Regions from separate parts of the Aeromonas sp. R6-2 genome, predicted to be linked through region 3. Evidence: predicted binding sites of a transcription regulator. Region 3 holds the regulator's gene; each other region holds the start of a gene.
The links. The regulator LexA, encoded in region 3, represses DNA repair genes until DNA is damaged. The targets are predictions, from matches to a motif close to ANCTGTNTNNNNANACAGNT.
Positions count from the first base shown of each region.

Region 1: AB5Y48_RS01455 (DUF4250 domain-containing protein) is a predicted target of LexA. The motif match lies at 1,935-1,954, and genes of this name have one in related genera.
Region 2: dinB (DNA polymerase IV) is a predicted target of LexA. The motif match lies at 1,933-1,952, and genes of this name have one in related genera.
Region 4: recN (DNA repair protein RecN) is a predicted target of LexA. The motif match lies at 1,842-1,861, and genes of this name have one in related genera.

Region 1 covers NZ_JBFODE010000006.1:242,692-246,885, reverse strand. Annotated here, with positions in the region: gene AB5Y48_RS01465 (outer membrane protein transport protein) at 1-990, opposite strand, end outside; gene AB5Y48_RS01460 (cell division inhibitor) at 1,495-1,929, opposite strand; gene AB5Y48_RS01455 (DUF4250 domain-containing protein) at 2,096-2,290, shown strand; gene AB5Y48_RS01450 (glycogen/starch/alpha-glucan phosphorylase) at 2,635-4,194, shown strand, end outside.
Region 2 covers NZ_JBFODE010000037.1:125,390-129,583, forward strand. Annotated here, with positions in the region: gene nqrF (NADH:ubiquinone reductase (Na(+)-transporting) subunit F) at 1-325, shown strand, start outside; gene AB5Y48_RS09345 (FAD:protein FMN transferase) at 329-1,375, shown strand; gene nqrM ((Na+)-NQR maturation NqrM) at 1,377-1,601, shown strand; gene AB5Y48_RS09355 (hypothetical protein) at 1,639-1,848, opposite strand; gene dinB (DNA polymerase IV) at 1,986-3,038, shown strand; gene AB5Y48_RS09365 (methyl-accepting chemotaxis protein) at 3,107-4,194, shown strand, end outside.
Region 3 covers NZ_JBFODE010000036.1:11,588-15,781, forward strand. Annotated here, with positions in the region: gene AB5Y48_RS08695 (MATE family efflux transporter) at 1-556, opposite strand, end outside; gene AB5Y48_RS08700 (SCO family protein) at 613-1,254, opposite strand; gene AB5Y48_RS08705 (hypothetical protein) at 1,334-1,603, opposite strand; gene lexA (transcriptional repressor LexA) at 1,874-2,497, opposite strand; gene plsB (glycerol-3-phosphate 1-O-acyltransferase PlsB) at 2,681-4,194, shown strand, end outside.
Region 4 covers NZ_JBFODE010000047.1:24,527-28,720, reverse strand. Annotated here, with positions in the region: gene recN (DNA repair protein RecN) at 122-1,792, opposite strand; gene nadK (NAD(+) kinase) at 1,933-2,820, opposite strand; gene grpE (nucleotide exchange factor GrpE) at 2,979-3,551, shown strand; gene dnaK (molecular chaperone DnaK) at 3,799-4,194, shown strand, end outside.

The DNA.
Region 1 (4,194 bases), on a different contig from region 3:
GCGCATGGAGTCTTTAAACTTCTCCGGCTTGTAGAGACAGACGCCGGCACCATCGGCACTGACACAACTGTCGCTGGTGGCCTTGAGCTCCTGGAAGGCGCTCCAGTCGGTCCAGTTGACGGAGTAGTGCACCGCAAACTGGGGGTTGAGGCGATGATAGCCAGCCAGCTCGGCCTGAGCCGGCAGCTCCATATTCAGCTCGCCATCCACGGTTTGGCCAGGTTTGCCCGCACCGATGGTGGAGAGCCCCTTGTAGTCACCCTTAAACTTGATATTGACCTGAGAGCGGTAGGTCAGGGCCAGGCGGTTGTCCTGATTGAACTCGTAGAGAGCGCCCACGTTCCAGCCAAAGCCCCAGTCATCGCCCTTCATATGGCTGATATTGGTGTCGGCAGATACTTTTGATTTGGTTTGTGCGGAAATTGCGGGAGCGAGTACACCGGCGAAACGGTTGAGCTCGGCTTCGGCGTAGACAAAGTTAATACCGGCGCCGAGGCTAAAGCCCGGAGCGACGCGATAGGCCAGGTTGGGGTTGATATTGAAGGTCAGCAGCTCGGTATTACCCGCAGCAGAGCCGGCGCGATAGGCCTCCGGATATTCGGTGGAGAGGCCGTAGTTGGAGAACATGGCGATACCCCAGGCCAGATCCTCTTTCAGGGGCTGGATAAAGTAGGCGGCCGGTACGAAGGCATCGGGGGCAATACCTTTCTCACTGGCGGGGATCACACCGTTGATCTTGCCGTCTACATCCACATCCGGGTGGATATAGGTGCCGGAAACCGAGACCGCCATCTTGTCGAACATGGTCATGGCGGCCGGGTTGCGAGCCAGCACGGAGGCGTTATCGGCGACCGCGGCTTCACCGGCATAGGCACGGCCAAGGCCAGAGGCAGAGTGTTCGTTGAGCTGGAAGGCGGCGGAATAAGCCTGGGTGCTGGCGAGGGCCACGGCGGCAGCCAGCAGGCTCTTCTTGAAGGAAGCAGTAGTCATGATCGTCTCTCTTGGTGTTGATCTTTTCGGGTCAATCCTGACCCGTGCCGCTCGGATGGCGACAAGATCTTTGTTTTTTAGCTTCATATCCCATTGAATACCGGCGTGATTCTAATGATCTGGTAGGAGGTAAGAAATCAGACCAGTAGTGGGAGAATACACAATAGATAACGAACTGTTAACAGTTTGTTCTTGTAATGCGCATTGCCTGAGCAGATTGTCGATCTGCTGCACAAATTGGGTGAGTGGCACTCGAAGAGGGGGGCGATAAAAAGCCTCAATGCCGGTTACTGTGCATCTGCGGTTATAGGGCCTGACGACAGGGCCACGCAGTGGCCGACCATTCAGGGTGCTGCGACTGATAAAGGCCCAAAGGATGGCAGAGAGCCTTTCTTATCATCAGTCATGGTGAAATGGAGACTGACCCAGGTACCGCTGATTTCTGCCTTAATCATCGGCGGTGATGACATCGGGCAAAGGGGCGGCAGAGGCCGCCCCATATTTTCAATGGTTATGAAACAGATTCTGGCCAAAGGGGTGGCACAAGGGCGGGACAAAGATCTGCATCAGTGTGCCTGTTGCCTGGCGGGAGCGATCCAGACGCTGAAAGTCCAGATCGATGTCTTCGGGCAGCCAGCCGAGCACAGCGCTGAAACAGCCGTTTCCCAGGCTCTTCTCCAGGACCCCTTGCCAGTTCTTGATGCGGTTTCGGGGGAGCAGCAATACTCGGGTGGGATCGATCCCCTTGGATTGCAGATCGGCGGCGCTGGGAGCGCCCGGTGGGGCGAGTAACAGGATCCAGCCCGTGTGCAACCGGGTGCGTTTAAGCAGGTCGAGGATAGTGTCCTGAGCCGCCGGATCAGGGCGCAGGCAAGGTCTGTGGCGTGGCCAACTCGTGAAAGCGCTGGAGTGGGAGTGGATTGCGGCTAACTGGGTCATATCTCACCTGTACATAAAAACAAGCTGTATGGGTATACAGTAGTTTGTTCGTGCCTTCGGATCAACCTCTGTTGCTAAAAATGTGAGCACTGCAGGGGGTGTGGCTTGCCGCGGTCGCCGCCAGTGTCCATGGTTATAGATGCAGGCAATGTAAGGAGGGGCCATCATGGATGCGAGTCAGCTCAGGCTGCTGGATGCCAATATTCTGCTTGGGATCGTCAATGAGAAGCTGCGTTTGGAGTGCGGCTCACTGGAAGAGTTGCTCTCCTATTACGACATGAATGAAGAGGTGTTGAGCCGCCGTCTGCGGGAGATTGGTTACCGCTACGACCCTGCCAGCAACCAGTTCAAAGGGTGGTAGCACAGGTTGGACAGACAGTACCTTTTCTGGCATTGGTGCTGTCTGTTTTCTTTATGTGCTGGAGGGCCGTTTTTATGAAAACCTATTCAGCCATTTGTCTCGAAAATGCTTTCATATCTAATTGAATTGGAAGGGATTAAAAAGAATCCTTGAACAAGGTGAAAAGAAAGGGTTTTCATCATTTTCCTGTCATTTCTGGCGTTTAAAGTGTGACTTGGATTCACTTTTCATCGAACTGGTTTCGCTAGTATGCCTCCAGCCAGTTTTCATGATGAACATAATAATTGACTCACTCTATGAGCCGGGAAATTGGCCCCGCATTTCAGTAACGAAGGGAAAAGCTTATGGCAACCAAGAAGAAGACCGACATTCTCCTGGATAAGGAGCAGCTCAAGGCGAGCATCGTCCGTCACCTGCGCTCCACGCTCGGCACCAGTGAAGAGAAGGCTTCTCAAGAGTCCTGGTGGAAGGCAACCGCAGCCGCAGTCAACGAGCAGGTGTACGAGCGTCTGACTCGCACCCAGCAGACCCACCTCAAGCAAGACACCCGCGCCATCCACTATCTGTCGGCCGAATTCCTGATGGGGCGGTTGACCTCGAACAACCTCCACAACCTCTCTCTTTATAAAGTCTGTGATGAGGCGTTGGCCGATCTCGGACTGAATCTCAGCGACCTGTGCGAATGCGAGCCAGACATGGCCCTCGGCAACGGTGGCCTGGGCCGCCTGGCCGCCTGTTTCATCGACTCCCTGGCGACCCTGAGTTACCCGGCCATCGGCTACGGTATCCACTATGAGCACGGCCTGTTCCGTCAGGAGATCCAGGATGGCCGCCAGATCGAGCGTCCGGACTCCTGGCGTGAGTACGGCAACCCCTGGGAGATCTGCCGTCCCGAGTCGGTGCAGGAGATCCCGCTCTACGGCTATGTCGAAACCGTGTTTGGGGACGATGGCCGCATGAAGAAGGTGTGGCACGCCGGTCGCAAGATCAAAGGGGTGCCTTGGGATATCCCCGTGGTCGGGTTTGGCGGTCACACTGTCAACATACTGCGCCTGTGGGAGTCTCGCGCCTCCGAGTTCTTCGATTGGGATGTGTTTAACGCCGGTGGTTACCTCGACTCCCAGGCTGAGAAGGCCCAGGCCGAGACCATCTCCAAGGTGCTCTATCCCAACGACGAAACAGAAGCCGGCAAGGAGCTGCGTCTCATCCAGCAGTACTTCTTCTGCGCCTGCTCGATCAAAGACATCATGCGTCGCTACAAGCGTGCCCACGGTGATGACTTCAGCCACTTTGCCGACCAGATCGCCATCCAGCTCAACGACACTCACCCGACCATCGCCATTCCCGAGTTGATGCGGGTACTGGTGGATGAAGAGGATCTGCAGTGGGAGAAGGCGTGGGATATCTGCTACCGGGTCTTTGCCTATACCAACCACACCCTGCTGCCCGAGGCACTGGAGAAGTGGGCCGTCTACCTTTTCGAGCGGGTACTGCCCCGTCACCTCGAGATCATCTACGAGATCAACAGCCGCTTCCTTACCGAGAAGGTTGAGCCCATGTGGCCGGGTAACGATGCCATCAAGGCCAAGCTCTCCATCATCGAGGAGGGGGATGTCCGCAAGGTACGCATGGGTAACCTGTGCGTCATCGGCTCCAACAAGGTCAACGGTGTGGCCGAAGTGCACTCCCGTCTGGTCAAAGAAGATCTCTTCCCCGAATTCGACCAGATCTGGCCGGACAAGCTCTGCAACGTGACCAACGGGGTCACCCCTCGTCGCTGGTTACTGGCCTGTAACCCCGAGCTGGCAGCCCTCTATGACGAGGTGGTGGGTAAGGAGTGGCCGCTCAAGCTGGATCTGCTGCGCTCTGTGGTGAAGTTTGCCGATGACAAGGCCTTCCAGAAG
Region 2 (4,194 bases), on a different contig from region 3:
CAAGCGCAAGATGAGCTTCTGGTACGGTGCCCGCTCCAAGCGCGAAATGTTCTATGTGGAAGATTTCGACATGCTGCAGGCGGAAAACGACAACTTCCAGTGGCATGTGGCGCTCTCGGATCCGCAGCCGGAAGACAACTGGACCGGCTACACCGGCTTCATCCACAACGTGCTCTATGAGAACTACCTCAAGAACCACGAGGCCCCGGAAGACTGCGAGTTCTACATGTGTGGTCCTCCCGTGATGAACGCCGCCGTCATCAACATGCTCAAGAGCCTGGGCGTGGAAGACGAAAATATCCTGCTCGACGACTTCGGTGGCTAATCGATGCGTTCTGCGGTAAAGACATGGCTGGCCCTTATCGGGCTGGCCTTTTTCTTGACAGGGTGCGGTCAGGAGAAGGTCAACACAGGGCCGGAGATCCACATCACCGGCAGCACCATGGGAACCTATTACTCCATCAAGGTCGCCGACAAGATAGCCAAGACCCCCGAGGCCTTTCAGGCCGAGGTGGATGCGCTGCTCGAGCGGGTCAACGACCAGATGTCCACTTATCGTCCCGACTCCGAGCTTTCCCGTTTCAACCAGACCCGCGACAGCAAGCCTGTGGTCGTCTCTCGTGACACTGCCCGGGTGGTGACCGAGTCGCTGCATCTGGGCCGTGAGACCCGGGGGGCGCTGGATGTGACGGTTGGCCCTCTGGTTAACCTGTGGGGCTTTGGCCCTGACAAACGGCCTACCAAGGTGCCGAGTGATGAGCTGATTGCCCAGACCCGTCAGAAGACAGGCCTGGGTAATCTTCATGTGACCACCTCGGTCGATGCGGATACCCTGCAAAAGGACATACCGGATCTCTATGTGGATCTCTCCTCCATCGCCAAGGGATTCGGTGTGGACAAGGTAGCCGAATACATAGAAGCGCTCGGCTCGCGCAACTACCTGGTCGAGATTGGCGGTGAGCTGCGTATCAAGGGGCTCAACGGCAAGGGACACCCCTGGCGGGTGGCCATCGAGAAACCGGTAGCCGGTAGTGCGGAAGGCTCGGTGCAGGAGGTGATCGTGGTTGGTGACAACGGCGTCGCCACCTCGGGAGACTACCGCAACTACTACGAGATGGATGGCAAGCGCTTCTCCCACACCATAGATCCGGCGACCGGCAAGCCCATCACTCACCGCCTGGTATCAGTGACCGTGGTGCATCCCTCCTGCATGACTGCAGACGGGTTGGCTACCGCCCTGACGGTGATGGGACCGGAGAAGGGAATGGCCTATGCCAGGGAGAAGGGATTGGCTATCTTCATGGTTACCAAGACCGACGAAGGGTTCCGTGAGGAGTACTCGGATGCCTTCAAGCCCTATCTGGTGAGAAAGTGATATGCAAATCTTTCTGATAACCTTCGCCGTCTTCCTGTTATTTGTCGCGGCCATGGCCATCGGCTACATCATCAAGAAGAAGACCATCTCCGGCTCCTGCGGGGGGCTGGGTGCCATCGGCATCGAGAAGGAGTGCGACTGTCCCGAACCCTGTGACAATCGCAAGAAGAAGATGGCCGCCGAAGAGGCGCGCCGCAAGATGCTCGAAGAAAATCGCATCATCTAGTAATCACAGCGCGGGGCCATCGGCCCCGCGCTGTTTTTCAGTAGTCATACTGGTGACACTCCTTCTTCCTGAACTCACCCCGCCAGCGAGTCAGCTCTTCCCGGGTGCCGAGGGTATCTCCCTTCTTGATCGCAATTTCCAGCGTCTCGATACGATCGTGGAGCCATTGGCACTCGGCCGTGGGGTTATTTTTGGCGGCCAGTGGCATGGCCAGTATTACCATCAGCCAGACGGCTTGTGCGTCCATTTGCTTCTCCTGGGGCCATTAGTCCCCTAGGGATAGCCCCTTTCTCTCGGGAGCGGACTGTCAAAATGCACAGGTCAACCTGTATACTGTTTTTTTATCCAGCTTTTGGCATGTCACCGGTCGGTTTGGAGGGCACAATGGGACGTAAAATCATCCATATCGACATGGACTGCTTCTATGCCGCCGTGGAGATGCGTGACGATCCGGCCCTGCGTGAGGTGCCTATGGCCATAGGTGGCAGCGTCGAGCACCGTGGCGTCATCTCGACCTGTAACTATGTGGCGCGTCGCTTCGGGGTCCGTTCAGCCATGCCGACGGCGGTGGCTCGCCGTCTCTGCCCACCCCTGGTATTGCTGCCCGGGAGGCTTGCCTATTACAAGGAGGTCTCCGGTCAGCTGCATGATATCTTCCGCCGTTATACCTCTCTCATCGAGCCCCTCTCTTTGGATGAGGCCTATCTGGATGTGACCGAATGTCCCCTGCTGGGAGGCTCGGCGACCCGGATCGCCGCCGAAATCCGAGAGCGGATCAGGGAGGAGTTGGCCCTGACCGCCTCTGCCGGTGTTGCCCCCAACAAGTTTCTGGCGAAGATCGGCTCCGAGCGCAACAAGCCCGATGGCCAGTTTGTTATCGCCCCCCATCAGGTCGATGAGTTTGTGTGCCAGTTGCCGCTCTCCCAGATCCCCGGCGTGGGACGCAAGAGTGCCGAGCGGATGGCGGCGCTGGGCTTTATTACCTGCGAAGATCTCAGAGCCCTCGACCTCGAGCGGGCTCGCCGTCTCTGGGGGAAACCGGGAGAGGCACTGCTCGAGCGAGCCTGGGGGAGAGATGAGCGACCGGTGGCAGTGAGCCGGGAGCGCAAGAGCGTGGGAGTGGAGACCACCCTGGATGAGGATCTGCCCCCTCATGCGCCCTTGGTTCTCACCTGTCTCGAGGCGCTCTGGCCCGAGTTGCTGCGTCGTCTCGAGCGCCATCAGGGGCGTCGACCGGTACGGGGAGTGGGGATCAAGCTCAAGTTTGCCGATTTTCAGCAGACGACCGTCTATCGTAGTTGTGAAAGGCCCGATGCCGCATTGCTTCCGACGCTGCTGCGCGAGGGGCTGCTTCGGGCTCGCGGCCGGGGCATTCGCCTGGTGGGCGTGGTGGTTGGAGTAGGGGACTCGTCTGAACAGTTAGCTCTTGATTTATAAATATATTATTAAGTTATGAAGCATGGCCGCCGATATAATTCGGTATCGAATACAACAAGGATGTTTCCATGAAATCTCTCTCGGTCCAGTGGCGCATCACCCTCTCTGCCGGTCTCTGCCTGTTGCTGCTCTCGGTTTCACTCATCAGCTTCTCCCTCTATCAAGGGCGTGAAGTGCAGTCTCGCATCGAGATGCGCACCGCCGAGAGTGCGCGTGGTGCCGCCCAGCAAGTGATGCAGGCTCAGGGATTGGCCCAGTCCGCCAGGGTGACGGCCTATCTGGATGAGTCTTTCTATCGGGCCTCCCTGCTGGCTCAGGGGATCCTCTTCCAGCGCAAGAATGCCCAAGACAATTTCATGCACTCCGAGGCCCTGCGCGGTGCCCTCAACCAGATGTTGCACGAGTCGTTGCTGGCGGCTCCCAACTTGCTCGGTGTCTACGGGGTATTCGAGCCCGATGCCCTCGATGGTGAGGATGCCAACTATGTTGATTCGAGTGCCCTGGGCTCCAACGAGAAGGGGCGCTTCTCCGTCTACTGGGCGCGCGGCAAGGAGGGCATAGTCGCCGAGACCATGAGTGAGGAGGATCTGGCCGACAGCGCTCCCGATGAGAGTGGTACCCCTGCCAATTACTGGTATCGCTGTAGCCTGGAGAGTCGCAGCAGCTGCCTGCTCGAGCCCTATCTGGATGAGGTCGAGGGACAATCCCGTCTGATGACCTCGGTCACGGTTCCGCTCATGGAGGAGGGGAAGGTGATCGGTATCGTGGGTGTGGATCTGGCCCTGGACAGTCTGCAGCAGGTGGTGCAGGGCATGGATGAGGATCTTTACCGGGGCAGCGGCGATGTGATGCTGATAAGCCAGGGAGGGACTGTGGCCGCCCAGAGCGGTTTTAACACCCCGGTAGGCAAGCCGCTTGGCGGCGATCCCCTGGGGGGGCAGCTCAAGGGCTGGCTCAAGGAGGGAGCGCCACTCTCACGCTGGAGCGAGGATGGGGCCTGGCTACAGAGCTTCACGCCGATCCGGGTGGCGGGCCACAGCTGGGGGGTCTATATCCAGCTGCCCCGTGCCGTGGTATTGGAGGAGGCCGATCGGCTCAGTGCCGAGCTGGCCGAGCAGGCCGCCAGCAGCGGCTGGATTCAAATTGAGATCGGCAT
Region 3 (4,194 bases):
ACAGGGTCGCGTAGTCTGCCAACAGCGAGGCGATAGCGACACCTTTCACTTGCCAACCCAATCCCTGCACCAGTAGCAGGTCGAGCACGATGTTGAATACATTGCCGGCAATCAGCAGCCACATAGGCCCCCTGGCATAGTGCCGCCCCAGCAGCCACCCCAGCACCACCAGATTACAGAGGGCGGCGGGCGCTCCCCAGAGACGGATAGTGAGATACTCGGCCGCATAGTGTTGAACCTCGGCCGAGGCCCCGCTCAGTCCCAGCGCCACCGCAACCAGCGGGGTCTTGCCAATCAACAACAAGACCGCCAACAGACAGGCCAGTAACAATCCCCTGCCCAACAACAGCCGCATCTCGTGCTCGTCTCCCGCACCCAACGCCTGGGCGGTCAGGCCCGTGGTCGACATACGCAAAAAGCCGAGGACCCACCAGGTGAGGTTGATAAGGGTTGCCCCGATGGCGACCCCTCCAAGCAGGGAGGGGCTGTCCAGATGGCCAATCACCCAGGTGTCGACCAACCCCAGCAAGGGGACCGTCAGGTTGGAGAGCAACATGGGGAGCGCCAGCGCCAGGACCTGGCGCTGCTCACCCCACAGGCGTTGAAGCGTGCTCAAGAGGCGAGAGCGAGAGTGCGGATCTTCGCAAAATCACTGGCCATCTTGGCCATGGAGACGCGAGGGGGCTGCCCGGGAGCCATATCGGGCCTGAACACGGCCTGGATCTCCCCCTTGGGATTGATGAGGACGATAGAGGCGGAGTGATCGACCAGATAGTTCTTGGCATCGTGCTCATCGACGATGGAGTAGACCAGCCCCAGATTACGGACGAAGGGGAAGAGATTGCTCTGGCTGCCACTCACGGCCACAAACTCGGGGTTGAAGAACTGGGTATAGGTAGTCAGCCGGGCCATATCATCACGCTGGGGATCCACCGAAACGAAGATCACCTGGCTACGTTCATCCACCCGTTTTAGCTCGGGGTAAATGCCACGCAGGTCGGAGAGGGTGGTCGGACAGATATCGGGGCAGAAGGTATAGCCAATAAAGACGAAGCTCCAGTGCCCCAGCAACGCCTCCCGAGTAAACGGGGTGCCATCCGAGCGCTGGAGCGTAAAACCGTTGACCATGCGTGCGGGTGTGAAATAGGTCGCACTCTCCGGCATGCTGGGCTGACGCAGGGTGGGGTAGAGCAAGGCTCCTGCCAATACCAGGCTAAGGGCGACAATCACCAGGGTAGAGCGCCATTTGGTCATAGGGAATGCGCACCATGCATGAGAAGAGGTGCGCCATTGTAACCCAGCAGAGGAGTGGAAACACGAAAGGACGCATTCCTTAACGACCGGACCCTCTACGAGCGGCGTCCGGATGCCGGGCAACCCAGTCCTCCATGGGAATCACGATAGCCCGCTCATCCTGCGCCGAAGGGCGACGCTGCCATAAGGGGGTTAGCCGCACCACGTTGCTGCGAGGGCAACCCAGCCAGAGCGACCAGCCGGAAGCCCGGCGCAAAATCCAGAGAGCGTAAAACCGGGTCAGCCAGTTACCCTCGATGAAACGGGTAATATGAGTCAACGAGCCTATCCGGGCATGAGTGCGAGACATACCTGTCCTCCTTGCCGACCCCACAGGTGCGGCTGACATCAAGGCCCGGCTCCTCGGGCCACTCTCCCCTGCTCCCGTAAAAAGGGTGGTGTAAATGCGTTTACGACGACGCCGGGTCTTGCTCGACCTCTTGATAAGGATATAGACGAAAACCCGTCAACCGGGAGGGGTCATGGGTTCCTCTAACGATAACCCCATGAAGAAACGCGATAAAAGAAGAAGGCATTGGCTGGCATGGAAAAAGAAAACGGGGCTCATGGCCCCGTCTCATCACATCCAGTCAGCGTTTCGAATCACGCCAACCGCCAGCCCTTCGATGGAAAGGTGCTGGGAGGAGAGATCCACCTCGATCGGTGCGAGCTCCTCATTCTCCGGCAGCAGCCAGACCTGACTCCCCTTGCGCTGGAAACGCTTGACCGTGACATCATCATCCAGACGCGCCACCACCACCTGACCGTTGCGCACATCCTGGGTCTTGTGCACGGCCAGCAAGTCACCATCCATGATGCCGATGTTTTTCATGCTCATGCCCTGCACCCGCAACAGGAAATCGGCCCGTGGATGAAACAGGGTGGGATCGACCTGATAACGGCTCTCGATATGCTCCTGTGCCAGGATGGGTTCACCTGCGGCAACCTTGCCGATCAAAGGCAGCCCCTCCTCCTCGTTGGCGGCGTCCTCTTCGAGCAGGAGCCGGATGCCACGAGAAGTGCCCGGCATGATCTCGATCACCCCCTTCTTGGCCAGGGCCTTGAGATGCTCCTCGGCCGCATTGGCCGACTTGAAGCCGAGTTTCTGGGCAATTTCCGCCCGGGTCGGCGGCATGCCGGTCTCACTCATGTTGCTCTTGATGAGCTCCAGCACCTGGGATTGCCTGGGGGTAAGGGGTTTCATGATCGCACCTGTCTTTTTATACAGCACACTGGCAGTATATACAGTATGCATGCCAAGGCAAGACAAACCGGGGGTGATACTCATGCCATTGCTCCCCTTGTCGCAACTCATCGTACCTCTCGGCGACAAACGGCCGGTGATTTGCTATTCTCCTGCCGCCTTTTCAGAGGAGAAGTAACGCAGATGTCCCTTGGGCAGAGAATTTCCCGCGCCGCACTTCAGTGGCCGATCAATTGGCTGGTTAACCACAAGAGCCTGCCGGAAAACCCCATCGCTGAGCTCAAGCTGGATCCGGCTCGCCCCATAGTGTTCGCCCTCAAGACCAGCTCCATCACGGATCTGCTGACCCTTCAGCAGTGCTGTGCGGATCTGGGCCTGCCCGGCCCCTTCACGCCTCTCGAGCTGGCGGGACGCCCCCTGCCCCGTTACGTCTGCCTGGATCGCCCCCCTCCCCTGTTTGGCTCGCGAACCAAACCCCTGCCCTTCCTCCAGGAGTTTCAGCAACTGCTGGACCTGCACAAGCAGGATCCCGAGCTCGACATCCAGCTAGTGCCGGTGACCCTGTTCTGGGGGCGTGCCCCGGGACGTGAAGAAGAGGAGGTGTCGAGCCTCAATATCATCAGTGCGCTGGCGCCCAACATGCTGAAGAAGGCGCTGATCGTGGCCCTGAAGGGACGCGAGAATCTGGTGCGCTTCTCCCCTCCCGTTTCGTTGCGCTATATGGCCGACAAGCACGGGACTGACCAGGCTATCGCCCACAAGCTGGCCCGGGTTGCACGGGTCCACTTTGGCCGGCAACAGCTGGCCGCCACCGGTCCCAAGCTCCCCAATCGCCACCTGCTGTTTCAGCAGTTGCTCGACTCGGCCACTATCCAGAACGCCATTCGGGAAGAGGCCAGCCGCGATAACCTCAGCGAGGAGAAGGCTCGCAAGCGAGCCCTCGGTTACATGGATGAGATCGCCTCCGATTTCTCCTATCGCCTCATCCGTATCGGCGAAAGTCTCCTCGGCTGGCTCTGGAACAAACTCTATCGCGGCCTGTCGGTGCATGGTGCCGAGCGGGTGAGACAGTTGGCCCAGGAGGGGCACGAGATCGTCTATGTGCCCTGTCACCGTAGCCACATGGATTACCTGCTGCTCTCCTACGTCATCTATCACCAGGGCATGGTACCGCCGCACATTGCGGCAGGGATCAACCTCAACTTCTGGCCGGCCGGCCCCCTGTTCCGACGCGGCGGCGCCTTCTTTATCCGGCGCACCTTCAAGGGGAATCCCCTCTACAGCACCGTTTTCCGTGAATACCTGAATCTGCTCTTCACCAAGGGCTATTCGGTCGAGTTCTTTACGGAAGGAGGACGCTCACGTACCGGTCGTCTGCTGCCGCCCAAGACCGGCATGCTGGCGATGACCCTGCAAGCCATGATGCGCGGTCTCGACCGTCCCCTCACCTTCGTCCCCGTCTATCTGGGTTACGAGCACGTGATGGAGGTCAACACCTATCACAAAGAGCTGCAAGGCAGTCGCAAGGAAAAAGAGAGCTTCCTGCAGGTGCTCGGCATCCTGAAGAAGCTGCGCAATTACGGCCGGGGCTTCGTCAACTTCGGAGAGCCGCTGACCCTCAACAACTACCTTAGCGAGCATGTTCCCGAATGGCGCGAGCATGTCGGAAAAGAGGAGCGCCCCGAGTGGATGGCCCC
Region 4 (4,194 bases), on a different contig from region 3:
AAGAGGGCCCGATGGCCCTCTTGTGCACTTAGCCTGCCAGTCGCTCGCGGGCGTTGGCCAGGGTGTTGTCGGTGATGTGTTCCCTTAAGCGAGAAGAGGGCCCGATGGCCCTCGTGTGCGCTTAGCCTGCCAGCAGCTCGCGGGCGTTGGCCAGGGTGTTGTCGGTGATGTGATCCCCCCCGAGCAGACGGGCCAGCTCGTTGAGTCGGTCCCGCTGGGCCAGCGGCTGCATGCGGGTTTCCGTGGTGTGGCCGTCGGTGTGCTTGCTCACCACCATGTGCTGGTGCCCGTTGCCGGCCACCTGGGGTAGGTGGGTTACGACCAGCACCTGGGTCGATTCCCCGAGCTGGCGCAGCAGGCGCCCCACCACGGCGGCGGTGGGGCCGCTTATCCCCACGTCCACCTCGTCGAAGATCAGGGTGGGGGTGGCCATCTGGCGAGCACTGATCACCACCAGCGCCAGGCTGATGCGCGACAGCTCACCACCCGAGGCAACCTTGCCGAGGGGTTGCAGCGGCTGTCCCGGGTTGGTGGTGACCATAAACTCGACCCGGTCGATGCCAAGGGGCGAGAGACTCTGCCCCCGATCGGCAACTACCTCGATGGCAAACTGGCCCTGGGGCATGGCCAGCTCGGTCATGCTCTCGCTGACCCGGCCGGCCAGCGCCTCGGCGTGACGGCGGCGGCTTTGGCTGAGCGCCTCGGCGGCGGTGAGGAAGGCCTCGCGCGCCTCGGCGAGCTCGGCCTCCATCCCCTCGAGGCGCGCCTCGTCGGAGCCGATGCGAGTCAGCTCTTCGGTCAGCCCCTGATGATGCAGGGCCAGCTCGGCCGGTTTGACGTGGTGCTTGCGGGCCAGCGAGATGGCCCGCGACAGGCGGCTCTCGAGCTCGATGAAACGCTGGGGATCGAGTTCGAGATTGTCCAGATAGCCGCGCAGCTCCCCATGGCTCTCTTGCACCTGGATGAGCGCCTCATTGAGCATCTCGAGCACTGGGGTGAGGCGGGAATCCATGCCGACCAGCCCTTCGGTCTTGTCGATGGCGACCTGCAGCAGGCTGGTGATGGTGGTGTCGTCGTTCTCGTAGAGCAGATCGATGCAGCTGCCGCACTCTTGCATCAGCTCGGTGCCGTTGGCCAGGCGCTGGTGCTCCTCTTCCACTTCCTCGAACTCGCCGGGTTGCAGGGCAAACTCGTCGAGTTCCTGCACCTGATATTCGAGCAGCTGGCGACGGGCCTCGCGCTGCTGCTGCTCGGCCTTGAGGCGGACCAGCTCGTTTTGCAGCTGGCGCCAGCGCTGGTAGTGCTCGCGCACCTCACCGAGGAGCAGGGTATGACCGGCGTAACCGTCGAGCAGGGCAAGCTGATAGTCGGGGCGCAGCAACAGCTGGTGAGCATGCTGACCGTGCACGTTCACCAGCAGCTGGCCCAGGCTCTTTAGCTGGGCCAGGGGCACGGGCACGCCGTTGATATAGCTGCGCGAGCGTCCCTCGGCCGAGACCACCCGGCGCACTATGCACTCTTCTCTCTCTTCGCTTTCCAGCTCGTTGCTGGTGAGCCAGCCGCGGGCGGCGGGGTTGCCGGCAAGCAGGAAACGGGCGCTCACCTCGGCCTTGTCGCAACCGGGGCGCACCATGCTGGCCTCGGCCCGCTCGCCCAGACACAGGCCCAGGGCATCGATGGCAATGGATTTGCCCGCACCGGTTTCACCCGTGATACAGGTCATACCCGACTGGAGATCGAGCTCGAGGAACTTGACGATGGCGAAGTTGGTAATGGTGAGCTGTGCCAGCATGGTCGCGCGTCCTGTGAGGCCATACATTACTGTTTATGTATCCAGTATATACTGGTTTTACATACAGTAAAGATGCCGGGCCGAGGATCTCGAAAAACGGCCCGCGCAGGGCCGAATGACACGGGGCCAGAAGGGCAGGGTTAGAAGAGCTTGCTGCCCCAGCCGAGCTTGTTGCGCAACACGTGGAAGTAGCTGTAATCGAGGGGATGCACCAGCTTGAGCTGGTGGTGGCTCTTCTTGATGATGATCTCGTCGCCCGGGTGCACCGCCAGGGTGATCTGGCCGTCGCAGCTCACCTGCATGGCGTCGTCCTGGTTGTCGGGAGAGACCAGCAGGCGCACCTCGCAGTCGGCGTCCAGCACTATGGGGCGGCTGCTCAGGGTGTGCGGGAACATGGGCACCAGCGTGATGGCGCTGAGCTTGGGGGTGAGGATGGCGCCGCCGGCGGAGAGGGAATAGGCGGTGGAGCCGGTCGGGGTCGCCACGATAAGTCCGTCCGAGCGCTGGCTGTACATGAAGCTGCCATCGATGTAGACCTCGAACTCGATCATGTGGGCGATCTTGCCCGGGTGCAGCACCGCCTCGTTGACGGCCAGGTTGCTCGCCTTGCGCTCCCCGTGGCGATAGACGGAGGCCTCCAGCAAGAAGCGTTGCTCGCTCTTGAAGTGGCCCGAGAGCACCTGCTCGAGGGGCACCAGATAGTCTTGCGGCGAGAGATCGGTGAGAAAGCCGAGGTTGCCCCGGTTGACGCCGATCACCGCCACGTCGAAGCGCGACAGGACCCGCGCCGCCCCCAGCATGTTGCCGTCGCCGCCCACCACGATGGCGAGATCGGCGCGCTCCCCGAGCTGCACCAGATCGACGATGGACTCACTGTCTGCGACGCCGAGGGCCTGTGCCACCCGGCTCTCGACCAGCACGGTGAAGCCGCGTTGGGTCAGGTAGTCGTGCAGTCCTTTGAGGGTCTGATTGGCGCCGTTGTGATGGGGTTTGCCGATGAGGCCTATGGTCTTGAACGGAGAATTCATGGTTTGCGTCGTATGTCGCCCGTGATGGGGCGAGTATACCGCGTTTGCCCCGCTTTTCTGCTGCTATATAGCCAAACCGGCGCATGCCCTCTTGAAAGCCGGTTCGTCGTCCCCATAATAGCCCCACGTAAAGAAGTTACCTGTAATTTGGAGATGTCATGAACCACGAAGAGCAGAAGGTCGAACAGGTGGAAGGGCTGGAAGATCACGTCGAGCAGCCCGATGTGGACAGCGAACTGACCCCGGAGCAGGCACGCATTGCCGAGCTGGAGGCCCAGCTCGAGGCTGCCACTGCCGCCGCGGCCGACGAGCGGGATCGTGCGGTTCGCGCCGTCGCCGAGATGGAGAACCTGCGTCGCCGCGCCGCCCAGGACGTGGAGAAGGCGCACAAGTTCGCCCTCGAGAAGTTTGCCGCTGAGCTGCTGCCCGTCATGGACAACCTGGAGCGCGCCATCGAGCTGGCCGACAAGGAGAACGAGGCCCTCAAGCCGATGGTGGAAGGGGTTGAGCTGACCCTCAAATCCATGCAAAACGGCGTGGCCAAATTTGGTCTGGTGGCGGTGGATCCCACCAACCAGCCGTTCGATCCCAACGCCCATCAGGCCATGAGCCTGGTGCCGAGCGCCGATGTCGCCCCCAACACCGTCATCGCCGTGATGCAGAAGGGCTATGAGCTCAACGGCCGCGTCATTCGTCCGGCCATGGTGATGGTCTCCAAGGCCGTCGACTGAGTCGTCCGGCCGGGAGTGAGCCCGCCCCGTGGCGGGCTTTTTGTTGATTTTTTTTAAGGCCTACCCCTTGAAGGGTCGATCCTGACCCCCATATAGGATTCAAGCCTGCGGCGGGAGTGGCCGGGGCGGTCGGGAAATTTATCGCCGACCCCTTGAAAGCCAGTGGGGGCGACCCTATCTAGCCGTTAACGAGACATAAAGGCAGGTTTGCCTGCCACATCAGTTGAAGCATTTGGAGATTCGTCAAATGGGTAAAATCATCGGTATTGACCTGGGTACTACCAACTCTTGCGTAGCCATCCTCGATGGCGACCACGCTCGCGTGATCGAGAACGCCGAGGGTGACCGTACTACTCCGTCCATCATTGCCTATGCCGATGACGGCGAAATCCTGGTTGGTCAGCCTGCCAAGCGTCAGGCCGTCACCAACCCGAAGAACACCCTGTTCGCCATCAAGCGTCTGATCGGTCGTCGTTTCGAAGACGATGAAGTGCAGCGTGACCTCGAGATCATGCCGTACGCCATCGCCAAGGCCGACAACGGTGACGCCTGGGTTGAGGTGAAGGGCAAGAAGATGGCCCCTCCGCAGATCTCTGCCGAGGTGCTGAAAAAGATGAAGAAGACCGCCGAAGACTTCCTCGGT